Sulfurisphaera tokodaii str. 7: one gene and its partners. The protein of the gene in region 1 binds, or shares a complex with, the protein of each later gene. Links are inferred from orthologs where the notes say so. Each region holds a gene or a part of one and is shown in the gene's direction. Other genes may lie near its edges.

Region 1 (7,404 bases):
GAAGTTAAAGCGTCAGAAAGACTAGAATTCTATTACAGTATGGCTAAAGAGCTTATAAGTAAAGGTTTTGCATATGTTGATACTTGCTCAGAGGAAGAGTTCAAAAAAATGAGAGATGCTAGTAAACCTTGTCCAAATAGGTTAAAATCAGCGGAGGATAATCTTTACTTATTTGAGAAGATGCTTAATGGAGAGTTTAAAGAAGGAGAAGCTGTAGTAAGGATAAAAACTGATCTCTCTTTACCTGATCCATCGCAAAGAGATTGGGTTTTACTTCGAATAATAGATGTTAAGAAAAACCCTCATCCTATCACTGGAGATAAATATTGGATTTGGCCTACTTATAATTTCGCAAGTGCCTTAGACGATCATGACTTAGGTATAACTCACATTTTCAGAGGTAAAGAACATGAAGTAAATGCAGAAAAACAGAAATGGATATACAACTACATGGGCTGGAAATATCCTTATGTTGAAGAATTTGGTAGGCTTAGATTAGAAGGATTTATGATGAGTAAATCAAAGATTAGAACAGTATTAGAGAAAGGCGTAAGCATTGATGATCCCAGATTACCTACGTTGGCTGGATTGAGGAGAAGAGGAATTCTACCAGAAACAATAATAGAAACTATAATTACAGTAGGTTTAAAGGTTAGTGATGCAACTATAAGTTTTGACAATTTAGCTGCACTTAATAGAAAGAAGTTGGATCCAATAGCTAAGAGACTTATGTTCGTTCAACAGCCTAAGGAGTTTATTATTGAGTTATCAGAACCAATTAGGGCAAAAATACCATATAACCCTAGTAAACCTTCAGAATATAGAGAAATTCTAGTAAATCCTGGAGATAAGATTCTTCTTGACGCGAAGGATGCAGAAGAAGGTGCGGTAGTAAGGTTAATGGAACTTTGCAATGTCACAATTTCTGGAAATAAATTAATATTTCATAGCAAAACTTTGGAAGACGCGAAGAAATTAAATGCAAAAATCATACAATGGGTAAAAAAAGATGAAGCTTCTAACGTTGAGGTAATTATACCAGATCCGAATGAAGAGAAGCCACCTATATCCGGTTATGGAGAAAAAGAAATTGGGAATCTAAAAATCAATGAAATAGTACAGTTCATAAGATTTGGGTTCGTTAGGGTCGATAATAAGATCGATAATAAGGTTACCGTAATATTCTCACATGAGTAACTTTATTAACCTAATAAGTTAATTCTTTTTTGCGTGACGAAATAAGAGGAGGATGAACGCATGTCTAAACCCTCATATGTTAAATTCGATGTACCAGAGGATTTGGCTAATAAGGTATTAGATGCTGTAAGAAAAGCAAAGGAATCTGGAAAGATAAAGAAAGGAACTAATGAGACAACAAAAGCTGTAGAAAGAGGCCAAGCCAAGCTGGTTGTAATTGCAACAGACGTGCAGCCCGAAGAAATAGTAGCTCACTTACCACTATTATGCGAGGAAAAGAAAATACCATATGTTTATGTCCCGTCAAAGAAGGCATTGGGAGAAGCATGTGGCTTACAAGTGGCTGCTGCCTCAGCGGCTATTATAGATCCTGGAGAAGCAAAGGATTTATTAGATGAGATTGTAAAAAGAGTAGAAGAATTAAAAGGTAAAGCAAGCTAAATTTTTTGGTATGAAAATTTTTGCTATAGGGAATGTTTTTAATCCTTCAGGTGTTTCTTCGCACATTATAAATGTTCTTAAAGGTCTTTCTAAATTAGGTGAAGAAGTCACATTATATGTTCCATATTTTCTTGTAGATAATAAAATTGAAATTTTAAAAGACTTAGAAAAAGCTGGAGTTCAAATATATCCTTTCGTGTATGATTATATTCAAAAATATAAAAGCAAAATAAGAACTACTAATTATTTTATAGAATCCCATACAGTTATATTTAGATGGAATGATATAGGAGCTGACAAGGTTTTATTAAGGGATCTAGATAGGATAAAGCCCGATATAATATATGATATGCATGAAGATACTATCACTTTAAGATTATCGTACTATTTAGGGAAGAAATTAAATGTCCCAGTGGTTAAGTTATTACATGATGAACCTTTTAGATATTCATCTTTTGGTAGAGGCTATAGAAAGATTCTCGGTCTTCAAGGTTTTATTTATGATGCTTTAATGTCTATTTTTTATAAGTTTGATAAAAGAGCATATGAAATTCCCATGGAAGATGGAATATTAAGAGGTATAGCCGCGGTATCATATGCGTCAATTTACTATTCGAAACTTGATGAAATAGCAAAAAAGTATCATGTGGCAGTGAAAGTTTACGAAATTGGAAATGCTTTTGATAAAGAGTTAATTTTTAAATATAGAAGAATAAAAGATAAAGGTGATTATGCAGTTTTCTTCGCTAGATTAGTACCTCAAAAAGGTCTTATGGAATTACCAAAAATTGCTGAGAGGCTTTCAACCAAAATAATTGTTTTTGGGAAATTATTTTCAGAAAAATACAAAAAAAATCTTCAATCTAAGAATATTGAATATCGTGGTTATAAGCCAATCGAGGAAGTATATGATACGGTTAGCAAGGCAAAAGTTTTAATATATCCGTCTCACCAAGATGGGTATTCACTAGTAGTTTTAGACACTTTAGCCCTAGGTACTTCTGTAGTAGCCTACGATATACCAGCTATTAGGTTTGTTTATGGAGGATTAAAGCCAGTGAAAATGGTAAAAGAATATGATTATTTATCTTTAGCAAAAGTAGCTAATGAAGTACTTAGTATGCCTGAAAAAGAATATGTTATGGAGCATGAAGATGAGAAAGTAAGAGCGTTTATAGAAAAACACTCTGACTGGTTAAATGTAGCTATTGAAACTAGAGATTTTTTAAAACAGTTTACTAGAAATGCTATATAATTATAATCATAAATTGTTCTTTTAATGCTATTAAATGTGGTAATTATCAATTTTAACTGTTTATGACGGGCCCGCCGGGATTTGAACCCGGGATCTCGGGTTCCGGAGACCCGTGCTTTGTCCTGGCTAAGCTACGGGCCCTCATTAAATGGCATTTAAGTTTATATCGTATTTCAGAATAATAATATTTTGTAGTGAGAAATGGCAAGACAAATTACACTTTTTGATTTTACATTGAAGAAAGAACAAAATAAGGATGAAAGTAGAAAAGAAGAGATCCCGCACGCTAATATCAACGAAGAGAGGAGAAAACCTAAGGAGTGGATAAAGGAGGCTGAAGAAGGGAAGAGTTATTTCTTACTTCAAGTTGATTATGATGGCAAAAAATCAAAAGCTGTTTGCAAACTCTATGACAAGGAGACGAAAAAAATATACATATTATATGATAATACAGGCCATAAACCTTATTTTCTTACTGATATAGACCCAGAAAAAGTTAATAAAATTCCTAAAGTTGTAAGAGATCCTTCTTTTGATCATTTGGAAACAGTAATTAAGATAGACCCTTATTCTGGTAATAAGATAAAACTTACAAAAATAGTTGTAAAAGACCCATTAGCTGTAAGAAGGATGAGAAACTCTGTTCCAAAAGCTTACGAAGCTCATATCAAATATTTTAACAATTATATCTATGATTTAGGCCTTATACCAGGTTTGCCTTATGTAGTGAAAAAAGGGAAATTAGAGCAAGTAAGACCAGAACTTAAAGGAGAAGAAGTAGATGAGATAAGAAAAGCTTTTGCTGATTCTGATGAAATGACTAAAGAAGCCGTTAACGATTGGATTCCTATTTTTGAATCTGAAGTTCCTGATGTGAAAAGAGTAGCAATAGATATAGAAGTATATACTCCTATTAAGGGACGAATTCCAGATCCAGAGAAAGCAGAATTTCCTATAATAAGCATATCCCTAGCTGGGAATGATGGTACTAAAAGAGTTCTAGTCCTACTTAGGGAGGATGTAAATTCTCAAATTACTAAGCACGATGTGATTGTAGAAACATTTAAATCTGAAAGAGAATTAATTAGAAGATTTTTCGATATAATTCTTGATTATCCAATTATACTGACATTTAATGGTGATGATTTCGATATTCCATATATTTATTATAGGGCTTTAAAGCTTAATTTTACCCCAGAAGAAATACCATTTGATATAATAAATGATGAGGGAAAATATTTAGCAGGTATTCATATAGATTTATATAAATTTTTCTTTAATAGAGCAATAAGAAATTATGCATTTGAAGGAAAATATAATGAGTATAATCTAGATGCAGTAGCCACAGCACTATTAGGAATGTCTAAAGTTAAGCTTGATACATTAATCAGTTTCTTAGATCTTGATAAACTGATAGAATATAATTCAAGAGATGCTGAAATAACTCTTAAATTAACTACATTTAATAATAATTTGGTATGGAAATTAATTATATTATTAGCAAGAATATCAAAGATGGGATTAGAGGAATTAACTAGAACTGAAGTTTCTACTTGGATTAAAAACTTATATTATTGGGAACATAGGAGAAGAAACTGGCTTATTCCATTAAAAGAAGAAATACTAACTAGATCAAGTCAGATTAAGACTGCAGCTATAATAAAAGGGAAGAGGTATAAGGGTGCTGTAGTAATTGATCCACCAGCTGGTGTTTTCTTTAATGTCGTTGTTCTTGATTTTGCATCACTGTATCCATCAATTATTAGGAATTGGAACATAAGTTACGAAACTGTTGATGTAGAAAATTGTAAGAACAAAGAATATGTAAGAGATGAAACTGGTGAAGTTTTACATTATATATGTAAAGATAAGCCGGGTATAACGGCTGTAATTACAGGTTTGTTGAGAGATTTTAGAGTTAAAGTTTACAAGAAAAAGGCAAAGTCACAAAATATATCTGAAGAGCAGAGATCGGTTTATGATGTAGTGCAAAGAGCAATGAAAGTATTCATAAACGCAACTTATGGTGTATTTGGTGCTGAGAATTTCCCACTATATGCTCCTGCTGTTGCTGAAAGTGTTACTGCAATAGGTAGATATGTTATTACTACAACGGTAAACTATTGTAGGTCAATTGGTTTACAAGTTTTATATGGCGATACTGATTCAATGTTTTTATGGAATCCATCTAAAGAGAAATTAGAAGAAATAATAAAATTTGTAAAGGGTAAATTCGGTTTAGACTTAGAAGTAGATAAAATATATAAATTTGTAGCATTTTCTGGTCTAAAGAAGAACTATTTAGGTGTTTATCCTGATGGAAAAACAGATATTAAAGGTATGTTAGCCAAGAAGAGAAATACTCCGGAGTTCATTAAAAAAGAGTTTAACGAAGTTAAGCAGCTTGTCACTACTATAAATTCCCCAGATGATATACCTAAGATAAGAGATCAATTGGAGTATAAGATTAAGGAGATATACGAGAAATTAAGACATAAGGGTTACAATCTTGATGAGCTGGCATTTAGAGTAATGTTATCTAAGCCTTTAGAAAGTTATACTAAGAATACACCACAACATGTTAAAGCTGCATTACAATTAAGATCTTATGGTGTAATGGTTCTACCTAGAGATATAATAATGTTTGTTAAAGTGAAAAGCAAAGATGGTGTAAAACCTGTTCAACTTGCAAAACTGAGTGAGATAGATGTGGATAAATATATTGATGCAGTAAGATCAACATTTGAACAAATACTAAAAGCGTTTGGTATTAATTGGGGACAATTTACTACAACTTCTATCGATACTTTCTTTAACATAAGTAAAAAGTAGTTTTATTCTTCTTCTTCAGCTTCTTCTGTTTCTGTCTCTTGTACTGGTGAAGTTACTTGTTTTGCGTATTCTAATAATTCGTTTTCACTTTTATCATCTATATAAGGAGAAACAACATAAACTTTTTTATCCTTAAAATCTGACTCAACCCACTCATTATCGAAACTGATCACAAATATAGGAATCTCAGCTATTGCCTCTGATTTTGTTCTAGATTTTATATAATTTTTTAACATTTCATAGGTTTGTGGTTTAAGAGGCAGAGGAATATGAATTTCATACATATCTTTCATTATTATGAAATCAGATAAGTTCTCATTCCATTCTTTTAGGGCTAACGTAGCTGTATTTCTTAATACTTGTGGTAAGTCACCTTCTACAATATCCTTTTTTGAAACTTGGCCATTTTCACTTTTGACTACTAAAACCTTCACTTATGCTCACCTATAACATATAAGTAAACTTGATGAGTCATACCTTTGTCTTCAACCTTTATAACTTCTTTTGGTACCCATCCTCTCATTTCGAATTCATGTGATACTACTCTAGTACCAGGCTTTAACTCTTTTTCTAATTTAGGTTTTAACATTTCATTAACGTTAGTTAGTAGAAACATAGTGACTATAGTAGCCTCTGAAAGATCGATCTCGAAAAAATTACCCTTTATTACTATGGCCTTATTTTCCACTCCGTTTCTCTTTATATTTTCTAGAGCTTCTTTTATTCTTTCGTCATTTATTTCAATACCCACAGCTTTTTTAACGTTGAAATCTTTTGCTGCAGTAATTATGATTCTTCCGTCTCCACATCCTAAATCATAAACAATATCTTCTGGTCCTGCATTAGCGATCTCTAACATCCTTCTTACTACTTTTTCTGGTGTTGGTACATATGGGACGTGAGGTATATAGCTCACTTTGCTCACTAATGTAATTTATTGGGACAAGATATTTTTAATTTTTTCAAGTGCTTGTTTTTTACCTTCTTCCGGGTCAGGCTCTAACTTCTGTGGATTAAAAGGCATTTGTGTTAATATAGGTGTAATTTTTCCATCATCTGTTTCTAAAAACAATTGTGGTAAAAAAGTCGTTCCAAATTCGTCTTTCTCTCCATAGTCAGCTAAAAAAGCATAATCTTCCATTTTTATTTCTTTTTCTATGTTTAGTTCCTTACTTAGTTCATCTATTACTTTTAAAAATGGTTTATGAGATGGATGTGCTTCTGAGGTTACCAGAATCAGTTTTTTAGCCTTCATATTCCCACTAAAAGTAAAAGTAATAGTTTAAAACGGTGATGGTTTTGATTACTAAGATAAGAAAGCAGTCTAAAAAGATATTGCAGCCTATAGCATTGGCTTTAATAAAGATTAATGTGTCTGCAAATACTATAACTTTTGTAGGCTTAATTCTATCTTTCTTATATTTAGCGATTATGTATTTCTTAAAAGATATAATAATTGGCTTGATTCTTCTTGCATTATCCGCATTTATGGATGCTATAGATGGGGAAGTTGCCAGATTAAGTAATAAAGCAGGAAGTAAGGGAAGTTTCCTTGATAGTAGTTTAGATAGAATAGAAGATATTAATTATATATCTGGGTTATTTAGTCTAGGTTTCACGCCCCTCTTAATAGGACTATTAATTGGTGTATCTGTAACAATTTCTTATTTAAGAGCTAA
Region 2 (2,840 bases), 1.0 Mb from region 1 along the record:
ATGGCAGAAGAGGTTCCTGTAATTAACCCAGAAGAATGGAAACCTAGAACAAAAGTAGGTCAGTTAGTTAAAGAAGGAAAAATAACATCTATGAAAGAAATCTTTGAGAAAAATTATCCAATAACAGAGCCAGAAATAGTGGACGTGTTATTACCTAAATTGAAATACGAAGTAATGGACATAAAGATAGTGCAAAAGCAAACTGACGCTGGTGAAATATCTAAGTACAAGGTTTTAATCGTAATGGGAAATATGGATGGTTATGTCAGTTATGGTACTGGCAAGGCTAAACAATTAAGAGTAGCTATCCAAAAAGCCATAAAGAATGCTAAAATGAACATAATCCCAGTTAGAAGAGGATGTGGAAGTTGGGAGTGTACCTGTGGTGAAGCTCATAGTTTACCTTTTAAAGTCTATGGAAAGGCTGGGAGTGTTGAGGTTTTGCTAATGCCAGCTCCAAAAGGTACTGGGCTGGTAGTTGGTCCAGCTCTAAAAACTTTATTGACTTATGCAGGAATTAAAGATGCATGGTCTTTAACTAGAGGATCTACATATACTACAGAGAACTTTATAAAGGCTGGATATAATGCACTTTATAATACATATAAGTTTGTTACTCCAGTGGATTGGATGAGGAGGAAGTAATATGACTAGACTTTTAGGAATTATTAGAATAAGAGGATATGCAGGCACTCCCTGGTATATCCAGGATACATTGAAAATGCTAAGATTACCAAGAAGATTTAATGCAATGGTGTATGAAGATTCATCATCCATTAGAGGGATGTTGAAAATAGCTGAACCTTACATAACATGGGGAGAGCTAAATGAAGAAGGACTTAAATTACTTCTAACTAGATTACATACTAAAATAGGTAATCTTAAAATAACAGATGACATACTTAAAAGTCAATTAAAGATAGAAAGTTACAATTTATTTGTAAAGAAGATTATGGACGGAGAAATAAAACTGCATAAACTTGATGATTATTTCAAATTACCTATACGACTTCACCCACCAAGTGGTGGTTTTAAAGGAAAAATAAATAGACCTTTTAGTGTTAAAGGTGAATTTGGTTATAGAGGAGAAAAAATTAATGAACTAATTAAGAGGATGGTATAAATGACTGTGAGAAAAGAAAAGAAAAGCAGAAAATATAGAGGATATAGGACTCATGGTTGGGGAACAAAAGGACAACATAGAGATAGAGGTGCACAAGGAAGTAGGCAAATTGGAATGCATAAGGAAAAATGGTCATGGTTAGTAAAATATGGAGAAGGATGGTATGGAAAGCATGGATTTGTTAATCCTACAAGTAAAGTGTATAATGTTATTACAATGAGAAAGCTTCAAGAACTTATTGAAAAAGGCGAAATAAAAATAAAGGATGAGAATGGAAAGAAAGTAGTTGATTTAACTGAATATAGATATGATAAACTTATAGGCTCATCTGGACTAAAAATACCACTAGTAATTAAGGTGAATATGGCCAGTAAAAAAGCAATTGAAAAAGTTAAGGAATTAGGAGGACAAATTATATTAACCACAAGTGAATAGGCTTTTTTAGAGTAGTATGGGTTTTGTTGATTTTCTTGCTACACTAGGAGAATATTTACCAGCTGTAACTAAACCTAAAGATAGACCTTCTTTGGCAACTAAACTCCTTTGGTCGTTTATAGCTGTTATTGTTTATCTAGTAATGGCGTCAATACCACTTTATGGAGTTACCTCAGCAAATTCGTTCTTAAGCAATTTTTTGGCTGAAGAAATTATTTTTGCCTCAACTCAAGGTACATTAGCTCAACTAGGAATAGGTCCTATCATTACTTCTGGTTTAATTATGCAAATATTAGTAGGTTCAAAACTAATTCAAATGGATTTAGCTAAAGAAGAAGATCAAGCTAGATTTACTGAAGCAGAAAAAGGATTAGCTTTCGTTTTCATTCTAGTAGAATCTGCCTTATTTGGTTACGTGTTTACAAGAACTGCTGGTAATATTGAACTATCAGCTATTGTAACAATACAATTAATTGTTGCTACATATATAATTTTACTTCTAGATGAAATGATTCAAAAAGGATGGGGATTAGGATCTGGAATAAGTCTGTTTATATTAGCTGGTGTAACTAAAATTATGTTTTGGGATATGTTTGGTATTGCAGCAGTTAGTAATCAAAACTTACCAGTAGGTTTCTTCCCCGTGTTAATATCTGACATAGTAAGTGGAAAGAACATACTATCATTAATAGTAAATACGAGCACAACTACACCATTTCAACCAGATCTAGTAGGACTTATTTCTACCATTGGACTAATTATATTAATAATATATCTAACTAACATAAATATACAAATCCCAGTAACTACACAGCGATTAAGAGGGATAAAGACTACAATTCCATTAAACTTCTTATATGTTAGTAGCATCCCAGTAATATTTGTAAGTGTTTTAGGTGCTGATTTCCAATTATTTGCATCGTTAGCTTCCTATATATCATCTCCTGCCTCTACAGTCTTAACAGATATTGCAAATGCGTTTTTCTTCCCTCCAGCTAATGTCCCACATAGTGTGTTTGCTTTAGTAGTTGACCCAATAGGAGCAGTAATCTATGCAGTCGTATTTATTGTATTATCCATTATATTCGGTATTCTGTGGATTGATGTCGCTGGTCTTGATCCAGCAACACAAGCGCAACAAATGGTTGAAGCTGGGATGGAAATACCGGGAATGAGAAATAGTCCTAAAGTAATAGAAGGAATTCTGGCTAGGTATATATATCCGTTAGGTTTCTATAGTTCTCTTATAGTAGGAGTAATTGCTGTGTTAGCAACTTTTCTA
Region 3 (2,851 bases), 1.0 Mb from region 1 along the record:
AAATACATAATAGCACAAATTGCTAAGTTTAATCCAAAAGGAGATGTTATTGTAGTAGCAGCACATTCTATGGAGCTTGCTAAGAAATTTGGCTGGAAAGGAGATCTGAACAACACACCTGCTGCCTATTTAACTGGATACTTATTAGGTGTTAGGGCCTTAAAGGCTGGTATAAAAGAAGCTGTGGCTGACATTGGACTTTTCGTGCCTGTAAAAGGTAGTAGGATATTTACAGCTATTAAAGGGGCTATTGACGCTGGTCTCAGCATCCCAGTAGGAGATCTGGGTATAAAAGAGGATAGAATAAAAGGAGTTCATATAGCATCTTATGCCCAGAAATTAGAAGCTGAAAATCCTGAATTATTCAAGAGATTATTTTCTAAGTATTTAGAAAGGGGATTGCATCCTAAAGATCTTCCTTCACACTTTGAAGAAATATTAAATAAAATTAAATCTGGTGGAGCATAATGGCAGAAGAGGTTCCTGTAATTAACCCAGAAGAATGGAAACCTAGAACAAAAGTAGGTCAGTTAGTTAAAGAAGGAAAAATAACATCTATGAAAGAAATCTTTGAGAAAAATTATCCAATAACAGAGCCAGAAATAGTGGACGTGTTATTACCTAAATTGAAATACGAAGTAATGGACATAAAGATAGTGCAAAAGCAAACTGACGCTGGTGAAATATCTAAGTACAAGGTTTTAATCGTAATGGGAAATATGGATGGTTATGTCAGTTATGGTACTGGCAAGGCTAAACAATTAAGAGTAGCTATCCAAAAAGCCATAAAGAATGCTAAAATGAACATAATCCCAGTTAGAAGAGGATGTGGAAGTTGGGAGTGTACCTGTGGTGAAGCTCATAGTTTACCTTTTAAAGTCTATGGAAAGGCTGGGAGTGTTGAGGTTTTGCTAATGCCAGCTCCAAAAGGTACTGGGCTGGTAGTTGGTCCAGCTCTAAAAACTTTATTGACTTATGCAGGAATTAAAGATGCATGGTCTTTAACTAGAGGATCTACATATACTACAGAGAACTTTATAAAGGCTGGATATAATGCACTTTATAATACATATAAGTTTGTTACTCCAGTGGATTGGATGAGGAGGAAGTAATATGACTAGACTTTTAGGAATTATTAGAATAAGAGGATATGCAGGCACTCCCTGGTATATCCAGGATACATTGAAAATGCTAAGATTACCAAGAAGATTTAATGCAATGGTGTATGAAGATTCATCATCCATTAGAGGGATGTTGAAAATAGCTGAACCTTACATAACATGGGGAGAGCTAAATGAAGAAGGACTTAAATTACTTCTAACTAGATTACATACTAAAATAGGTAATCTTAAAATAACAGATGACATACTTAAAAGTCAATTAAAGATAGAAAGTTACAATTTATTTGTAAAGAAGATTATGGACGGAGAAATAAAACTGCATAAACTTGATGATTATTTCAAATTACCTATACGACTTCACCCACCAAGTGGTGGTTTTAAAGGAAAAATAAATAGACCTTTTAGTGTTAAAGGTGAATTTGGTTATAGAGGAGAAAAAATTAATGAACTAATTAAGAGGATGGTATAAATGACTGTGAGAAAAGAAAAGAAAAGCAGAAAATATAGAGGATATAGGACTCATGGTTGGGGAACAAAAGGACAACATAGAGATAGAGGTGCACAAGGAAGTAGGCAAATTGGAATGCATAAGGAAAAATGGTCATGGTTAGTAAAATATGGAGAAGGATGGTATGGAAAGCATGGATTTGTTAATCCTACAAGTAAAGTGTATAATGTTATTACAATGAGAAAGCTTCAAGAACTTATTGAAAAAGGCGAAATAAAAATAAAGGATGAGAATGGAAAGAAAGTAGTTGATTTAACTGAATATAGATATGATAAACTTATAGGCTCATCTGGACTAAAAATACCACTAGTAATTAAGGTGAATATGGCCAGTAAAAAAGCAATTGAAAAAGTTAAGGAATTAGGAGGACAAATTATATTAACCACAAGTGAATAGGCTTTTTTAGAGTAGTATGGGTTTTGTTGATTTTCTTGCTACACTAGGAGAATATTTACCAGCTGTAACTAAACCTAAAGATAGACCTTCTTTGGCAACTAAACTCCTTTGGTCGTTTATAGCTGTTATTGTTTATCTAGTAATGGCGTCAATACCACTTTATGGAGTTACCTCAGCAAATTCGTTCTTAAGCAATTTTTTGGCTGAAGAAATTATTTTTGCCTCAACTCAAGGTACATTAGCTCAACTAGGAATAGGTCCTATCATTACTTCTGGTTTAATTATGCAAATATTAGTAGGTTCAAAACTAATTCAAATGGATTTAGCTAAAGAAGAAGATCAAGCTAGATTTACTGAAGCAGAAAAAGGATTAGCTTTCGTTTTCATTCTAGTAGAATCTGCCTTATTTGGTTACGTGTTTACAAGAACTGCTGGTAATATTGAACTATCAGCTATTGTAACAATACAATTAATTGTTGCTACATATATAATTTTACTTCTAGATGAAATGATTCAAAAAGGATGGGGATTAGGATCTGGAATAAGTCTGTTTATATTAGCTGGTGTAACTAAAATTATGTTTTGGGATATGTTTGGTATTGCAGCAGTTAGTAATCAAAACTTACCAGTAGGTTTCTTCCCCGTGTTAATATCTGACATAGTAAGTGGAAAGAACATACTATCATTAATAGTAAATACGAGCACAACTACACCATTTCAACCAGATCTAGTAGGACTTATTTCTACCATTGGACTAATTATATTAATAATATATCTAACTAACATAAATATACAAATCCCAGTAACTACACAGCGATTAAGAGGG

The links. Proteins that work in one complex are often made in the same cells at the same time.
Region 2: rpl7ae (region 1) and STK_RS02360 share a complex: the UniProt entries of both Methanocaldococcus jannaschii proteins name them as parts of the 50S ribosomal subunit. The link is inferred for Sulfurisphaera tokodaii str. 7 from one-to-one orthologs.
Region 3: rpl7ae (region 1) and STK_RS02365 share a complex: the UniProt entries of both Methanocaldococcus jannaschii proteins name them as parts of the 50S ribosomal subunit. The link is inferred for Sulfurisphaera tokodaii str. 7 from one-to-one orthologs.

Annotation. Positions count from the first base shown.
Region 1 is NC_003106.2:1,426,726-1,434,129, forward strand. What follows is about bases 1-2,947. They hold rpl7ae (50S ribosomal protein L7Ae), read left to right. Parts: upstream 1-1,257; coding sequence 1,258-1,638; downstream 1,639-2,947. Other genes in these bases: STK_RS07970 (glutamate--tRNA ligase), read left to right, coding at 1-1,197; STK_RS07980 (glycosyltransferase family 4 protein), read left to right, coding at 1,649-2,893. In the rest of the region: STK_RS07990 (DNA-directed DNA polymerase I), read left to right, coding at 3,095-5,725; STK_RS07995 (DUF2286 domain-containing protein), read right to left, coding at 5,728-6,159; STK_RS08000 (protein-lysine N-methyltransferase), read right to left, coding at 6,156-6,641; STK_RS08005 (hypothetical protein), read right to left, coding at 6,660-6,980; pgsA (archaetidylinositol phosphate synthase), read left to right, coding at 7,016-7,404. UniProt on the Methanocaldococcus jannaschii protein: Multifunctional RNA-binding protein that recognizes the K-turn motif in ribosomal RNA, the RNA component of RNase P, box H/ACA, box C/D and box C'/D' sRNAs.
Region 2 is NC_003106.2:423,400-426,239, reverse strand. It holds STK_RS02360 (uL15 family ribosomal protein), read left to right. Parts: upstream 1-1,123; coding sequence 1,124-1,558; downstream 1,559-2,840. Other genes in the region: secY (preprotein translocase subunit SecY), read left to right, coding at 1,575-2,840; STK_RS02365 (50S ribosomal protein L30), read left to right, coding at 647-1,123; STK_RS02370 (30S ribosomal protein S5), read left to right, coding at 1-645; STK_RS02375 (50S ribosomal protein L18), read left to right, coding at 1-1. UniProt on the Methanocaldococcus jannaschii protein: Binds to the 23S rRNA.
Region 3 is NC_003106.2:423,856-426,706, reverse strand. It holds STK_RS02365 (50S ribosomal protein L30), read left to right. Parts: upstream 1-1,113; coding sequence 1,114-1,590; downstream 1,591-2,851. Other genes in the region: secY (preprotein translocase subunit SecY), read left to right, coding at 2,042-2,851; STK_RS02360 (uL15 family ribosomal protein), read left to right, coding at 1,591-2,025; STK_RS02370 (30S ribosomal protein S5), read left to right, coding at 468-1,112; STK_RS02375 (50S ribosomal protein L18), read left to right, coding at 1-468.